One region of the Lactobacillus isalae genome, then DNA from elsewhere that is predicted to be linked to it. Evidence: predicted binding sites of a transcription regulator. Region 1 holds the regulator's gene; each other region holds the start of a gene.

Region 1 (2,279 bases):
TTACAAGTTTATGGACATGCTGGTGAAGAGTGCAGTAATTGCGGCACAGTTTTAGAAAAGATTAAGGTAAACGGACGCGGCACGACCTTTTGTCCGCATTGTCAGGTGTTATACAAATGACATATTTTTTAGGCTTAACTGGTGGAATTGCCAGTGGTAAAAGTACAGCTGATGACTTTTTTAAAAAGAAAAATATTCCAATTATTGATTCAGATTTGATTGCGCACCAGATAATGGAAGTAGGTCAAAGTGGCTATAATGCAGTAGTTGCTTGTTTTGGAACTAATATCCTCAATGATGATCAAACAATTAATCGGCGTCAGTTAGGCGAAATAGTTTTCAATGATAAAGCTAAACTAAAAAAGCTTAATGATTTAACGCACCCACTTGTCCATCAAGAAATTAAACGACAAATGGAGCACTATAGCTTAGAAAAAGAAAAATTAGTTGTGATTGATGTTCCTTTGCTGTTTGAATCAGGCTTTGAAAGCTTATGTGATGGGGTTTTAGTTATTTCTATTTCACCTGAGTTGCAAATTAAGCGTTTAATGAAAAGAAATAATTTTACTAAAAAAGAAGCGTTAGCTAGAATTAATAATCAAATGCCACTAAGAGAGAAAGAAAAAAGAGCTACCTACGTTGTAGCAAATACTGGTACAATAGGTGACTTAGAGAAAAAATTATCTGATTTATTACAAGAGATAGGCAGGTAGAGAAAATGGAATGTCCAAACTGTCACAAGAATGCTTCAAGAGTAATTGATTCTCGTCCAAGCGATGAAAATAGAGCAATTAGACGACGTAGAGAATGTGAAAATTGTGGTTTTCGTTTTACAACTTTTGAAAGAGTGGAACGTTCACCTTTATTAGTAATTAAAAATGACGGCACCCGTGAGGCCTTTAACCGTGATAAGATCTTGCATGGTGTAATGATGGCTGCCCAGAAGCGACCAATTTCAAGCGAACAACTAGATACTTTGGTAGACCACGTCGAAAATGAAATTAGAAAACAAGGTCTTAATGAAATTTCATCTAAAGATATTGGTAACTTGGTAATGAAAGAGTTAGCTAATTTAGATGATGTGGCTTACATTCGCTTTGCAAGTATTTATCGTCAATTTAAAGATGTCTCAGGATTTATGGAAGCCATGGAAGATATGATGGCTAAACATGATAAGGAGTAGGTAACCTGTGTTTGAAAGTGCTGATCCTAAGCAGCCTTTTTATGTAGCTAATCAAGTTGCTATTAATGAAGAGAATATCAGAGTGTTAACGACTCTTTTTGAGCCTCTTGTTGGAATACAGGGGGTTGGTCTATATATAACTTTGACTAAGGAATTTGATGAGGTCCCTTTTGCTAAAGATTATAAAACCTTATATCAACTTCAAGATCAGACGAACCTGAAATTAGAAGATCTGTTTTCAACACTGCATCATTTAGAAGCAACTGGTTTAGTTAAGACATTTTTGGGTTCGAATCCTGTTTTAGGAGAAGTTTTAATTTTTGAAGTGGAGAAAGTTCCTTCAGCAGGCGAATTTTTTCATACCTTTTTACTTTCAAGTTTATTATTAGAGCGAGTGGGTACTGTAGCCTTTAATAAGTTAGTGAAAAAATTTACTCCACGGATCTTTGCTAGTTTAAAGGATGCTAAAGAAGTTACGAGTGGATTTTTTGATGTTTTTCACTTAAGTGCTGAGAATGCAATCGATGCACCAGTTGAAGTTAAAGAAGCCGCAAGTGAAGTCCCTAAAGAAGCTAAGGGAGAAATAAAACTAGGCAATGAGCCAGTAAAAATTGATTGGAGCTTTCTGGTTGATTTATTTGAGAGTTACCATATCAAGAAAGAAGAAGTTTTAAGGCATCAGGTAGAAATTAAACAAATTATTGATTTTTACCACTTAACTGAACAAGAATTTGTAGACACTGCTTTAATTACTATGTCAGCTGGTTCAGAAAAGCTGAACATGTATGCAATTCAAAATGCTGTTAATGAAAACTTTGGTCTCAACCGTAATAAAGAAATGGTTAAAAAGCAATTGCGACAAGCGCCAAAGAATGCTGAAAAAGCAATTAAGAATCTATCTAAAACCGATGCGGATTTAATTCGAGCAGTAGATAGTAAAGTGCCGACAGATTATTTGTATGAATTAAAGGAGAAAAAGGGCGGTTATGTAACTGCTAATGAAAAGAAAGTTATCTTCCGTTTGCAAGATCAAATGGGACTAACGCCGCCTTTAATTAATTTAATTGTTCATACTTGTTTTGAATATGATTCAGTT
Region 2 (2,279 bases), 220 kb from region 1:
TTCCGTCATCGTTACCTGTATAAGTGAAAGTAAATGTTTTATTAGCATTTGTTTGAGCTGCGGTTATCTCAAAATAGTTACTCTTAGAAGGAGTGCTGCCAAAACGTAGTAAATTATTAGTATCACTAATTGAAACTGTAACTTTTTGTCCATTATTAATAGTAATTGGATTCTTTTTCTCCGTATTAACATGAACGTTTATTGAGCCTTGAGTAACATTAGCCATCATGGACTTGTTAGGCTCAGCTCCTGTAATAGTTACGGCTGTAGCTTGCGTGTCATTAGTAGCTTGAACTTTTTCTTCAAGAATATTTGCTTGAGTAGCTTTATTATTTTGAGTTTCTGATTTGGTAGCTAATACGTTAAGCTCTCGATTATTAGTTTCGCTATTTTTATTAGTCTGACTCGCAGATGTTTGTTCTTGAGTGGGTAAAGCTTTTACGTCATTTTTATTGTCTTTGCTAGTATTATTTTTTTGAATATTTAAAGTACTTGATTTAGTAGATTCGGAAATATTTTCTTGGCTAGCAATATTTTGATTTGAAGCATCTGTTTCAGCTGCTCGAACAGTATGAGAACTTTCTAAGAAGAAAGTGGTACCTAAAGCAACAGTAACTAATCCAACTGAAAGTTTCCTAAAGCTAAACTTTTGCTTCCCATTAAGTTTAGCGATAAAAGATAAATCATTCTTATGCGACATTTTTTCTTTCCTCGATTACAATTATTTTATATATAAAATAACAATTTTACTTTCTAAAAAAATTATAACTCAACTTTAAATAATGAAATTAGAAAAATAAATTAATCTATATATTTTTATTTATTCAATAAAAGGCTAGCTATAAATGGTAAAAGATAAGTATCTATAAATTTTTACAGATAGCAAAATAAGCAAGTAATTAAAAAACGTTATTAAAAAATTGGCTTTAAAATAAATTATCGATGAACTTGGGTAGAAAATTGAAATTTAAAAATAAAAAAAGATTTTCTAATCTTTTAGAAAGACTAATTACTAAAGGTAGAAAGCGCTTTTTTAAATTAAGATAACGATGTACCGCATATTTGTCTAAAGATGTAAACTCTTGTTTTGAAATTTTTAACTACTATACTAGATACAGATGCTTTTTGAAGAAAAGAGCGGATAAGGCACAATATATTGTGTGACCTAAAATAGAGAAAGAGGAGTTAATGGATGGATAATTCAACATCATTACAAGAAGATCATAAGGAAAGAAAGGATAACTACTTCGTTTGGTTATTTAAGCAATTGCACGGCTGGCCAGTTCAAAACTATATGCTTTGGTTCTTTGCTTTTGGTTTTCAATTAGCCATTTTGATTCAAAATAAGATTACTACTTTAACAGTGATTACTTTTATTGGTACTCTACTTGGAACCTTATGTGTGCTAGCAATCAATGCTACTAAGGCAATTAATGGTTGGCTTGGTTTGATTTCTGCAGCTTGTTTTATCTATGCAGGCTTAGCTGCTAAAAACTACTTATCAATTTTTGAACAAATTGCTTATATTTTAACTTTAGATTTGCCAGTTATTATTTCAGTTAGATCTTGGAATGATGATACTAAGAACCACTTACGTAAGTTCGGTGCAAAAGAATGGATTATTGCCATTGTTGGTACCTTAGTTGTTTACGCAGTTTCTGGCTACTTAATTGGTAAATTTACTAATGATCCACGTCCTTGGATTGATGCAATTAGTTTCGCTATTTCATTAACTGCTGGAATTATGTGCTTCTTGCGCTACAATAACCAATACTTCTGGTGGACTGCCAGTGGAATTTTCCAATTAATTCTTTGGGGCGTAACATACGCACAAGGAGATGCAACTTTAGCAATGGCTGTTAACTCCTTAATTTATGTTGTTAATGACGTTTTAGCCTTTACTGTTTCACCATGGTTTAATATGGGAAGAAAACGTGAAGGATTAAAAGCTATTAAAGACTAATAGAAATCAAATAAGTTAAAATTAGCATGTCGAATTCGGCATGCTTTTTTTGTTTATGAGGTGTGAAAGATAAGATGAATGAAAATTGGAAAAAGAATTTGAATCATGCAGCTAGCAATGAAGACTATGTGAAGTTAAACGCGGGATTGATGAAAGTAGATGAATTGAATGACTATCTTTCTTCTTTTCCCAGCAACTTTCTTGCTTTTAATAAGCTTGGAGAATTTACTTATTATAAGCAAATACCAGGGATGAATTATAATCCGCCGGAGCTTGGAAAAGATATTACTTCTTTGGGTAAAACAGAACAAGAAAA
Region 3 (2,279 bases), 460 kb from region 1:
TTATCACCATCAATAGTCATCTTTGGTGAGTAGTCATACTTCTCATACCAAGGCTTGTAATAGCGAAGTAGACGCTTGTAGTAATCTTCTAAGGTTGGGTCATAACTTAATTGTTCGTAGTTGCGACCACGCTTTTGGATACGTTTAAGCATTGTATCGTACGATACATCGATATGGACAAGAAGGTCTGGGTTCTTCTTAGGCATCCGATCTAATTCGCTCATCATATTATGTAAGAGTTCATAATAAGTATCTACTTCTTCTTTAGTAGCACGGCCAATGTCGGCATTCATTTGGAAGAAAAGTGCATCTTCGTAGATAGAACGGTCAAGTACGTTATTATCATCAGTTAATGCTGACTTAATACTTTGAAAGCGAGTATTTAAGAAATAAACTTGCAATAAAAATGCGTACTTCTTTGGGTTTTCGTAAAATAATGGCAAAACAGGATTGTCATCTACGCTTTCGTAAAAGGGATCAGTACCCAAATACTTAGATAAAATACCTGTTAGACTGGATTTTCCGGCTCCAATGGGCCCACTTAATACAATAACTGTCATCACGTTCCTTCTATTCGTTAACTAGTTCAAATTACCTAGATCAGCAAGCTTTTGATCGATTGTACTGATAACTTCTTTTCGTGCATCTTCATCAGCGACAAAGTCATATTTATCGCCGTCAATCATCATCTTAGGGGATGCATTATATTTTTCATACCAAGGCTCGTAATAAGACAAAAGACGAGCATAGTAGTCTTTTAAGCCTGGATCAGTTGATAATTGTTCGAATGTACGACCGCGCTTTTGAATTCGATGAAGCATCGTATCAAGAGATACATGAATATAAATAAGAAGATCTGGCTTCTTGCTAGGGTTGCCAGGAGCTTGTTCCATCATATTCTCAAGTAAACTATCATAAATTTTGAATTCAGTAGGGTCGGCAATACCACTATCAACATTCATTTTGAAAAATAATGCATCTTCATAAATTGAACGATCAGACACACTGTTATGATCGCGAATAGCTTGGTTAATTTGAGCCAAACGGTGATTTAGAAGATAGGTATTTAAGAGAAAAGTGTAGTGTGCCATATCTTTATAATAAAGTGGCAAAATTGGATTATTATCTACACCTTCATAAAATGCTTGAGTGCCTAGATGCTCTGCAAGCAGACTGGTTAAACTGGATTTTCCGGCTCCAATAGGCCCGCTCAATACAATAACTGTCATCACGTTCTTTCTACAATATATAGTTTGCTTTAATAGTGTAATTCAATATCTGGTAGGTAAGCAAGCTCTTTTTAAAAAATGAATTATGACTAGTTGTCAAGCGAACACGTAAAAAAAGCGCAAAAAGAAAAAGCAAACTAATCGAAAAAACGATTAATTCGCCAAAGTAAACGGTCTTATTAAATGAGGATTAATTTCTGTATTTTGGATCAAGTTTTGCTGCGGCTACTTCGTCGCAAATAATTGTAACATCTGGGTGATCTTGCAAAATAGATGCAGGAACTTCTTCAGTAACCGGGCCTTCGACTAATGCTTTAACTGCGTCTTGCTTTGATTCACCAAAAGCAAGTAAAACAATCTTCTTGCTGTTCATAATTGAACGAATTCCCATACAAATAGCTTGACGAGGAACTTCGTCTTCATTATCAAAGAAGCGAGAGTTTGCTTTTATGGTGCTCTCAGTTAATTGAACTTTATGAGTTAAGCTGCCAAATGGAGTCCCTGGTTCGTTAAAAGCAATGTGTCCATTTCTACCGATACCTAAGATTTGGATATCAATTGGATTTTCAGCAATAATGTCGTTATAACGATCAACTTCTTCGTCAATATCCTTTGCCATTCCGTCTGGAATATATGAGTGCTTGAAAGGCTTCTTATCAAATAAGTGTTTTTGCATGAAGTAGTGGTAGCTTTGATCGTTGTCTGGATTTAAGCCATAGTATTCGTCTAAGTTAATACTTGTCATATCAGAGAAGTCTAAGTCGCTGTCGCACATATCGTCATACATTGGAATTGGGGAAGAGCCAGTTGCTAATCCTAAAACTTTGTCGCCATCTTCCATTCCCTTTTTAATAATTTCAAATGCCTTAGTGCCGCCTTCAATATTATCTTTAGTTACGATGATTTTCATAATTATGTATACCTCCTCATTCATTGGTCTAGTCCATTATAAAATATAAAATTGGTCTAGTCAACTTAAACCGCTAACATTTTTTTATTTATTTTTTCTGCGGTAAAATTTAAGTGAGGTGAGAAGAGATGGAGAAGAGT

What was found. Region 1 encodes NrdR, which represses ribonucleotide reductase genes. Its sites were predicted from a motif close to ACACNATATATNGTGT; they were not measured.
Region 2: the regulator NrdR is predicted to act here: its motif matches at 1,147-1,162, upstream of pnuC (nicotinamide riboside transporter PnuC).
Region 3: the regulator NrdR is predicted to act here: its motif matches at 1,240-1,255, upstream of QM512_RS08250 (deoxynucleoside kinase).

What each region holds. Positions count from the first base shown of each region.
Region 1 covers NZ_OX443569.1:1,232,610-1,234,888, reverse strand. Annotated here, with positions in the region: gene mutM (DNA-formamidopyrimidine glycosylase) at 1-120, shown strand, start outside; gene coaE (dephospho-CoA kinase) at 117-713, shown strand; gene nrdR (transcriptional regulator NrdR) at 719-1,183, shown strand; gene QM512_RS06065 (DnaD domain protein) at 1,191-2,279, shown strand, end outside.
Region 2 covers NZ_OX443569.1:1,451,737-1,454,015, reverse strand. Annotated here, with positions in the region: gene QM512_RS07210 (mucin-binding protein) at 1-700, opposite strand, end outside; gene pnuC (nicotinamide riboside transporter PnuC) at 1,193-1,963, shown strand; gene QM512_RS07200 (PAS domain-containing protein) at 2,038-2,279, shown strand, end outside.
Region 3 covers NZ_OX443569.1:1,690,070-1,692,348, reverse strand. Annotated here, with positions in the region: gene QM512_RS08255 (deoxynucleoside kinase) at 1-560, opposite strand, end outside; gene QM512_RS08250 (deoxynucleoside kinase) at 582-1,232, opposite strand; gene QM512_RS08245 (glucosamine-6-phosphate deaminase) at 1,420-2,139, opposite strand; gene QM512_RS08240 (aldo/keto reductase) at 2,268-2,279, shown strand, end outside.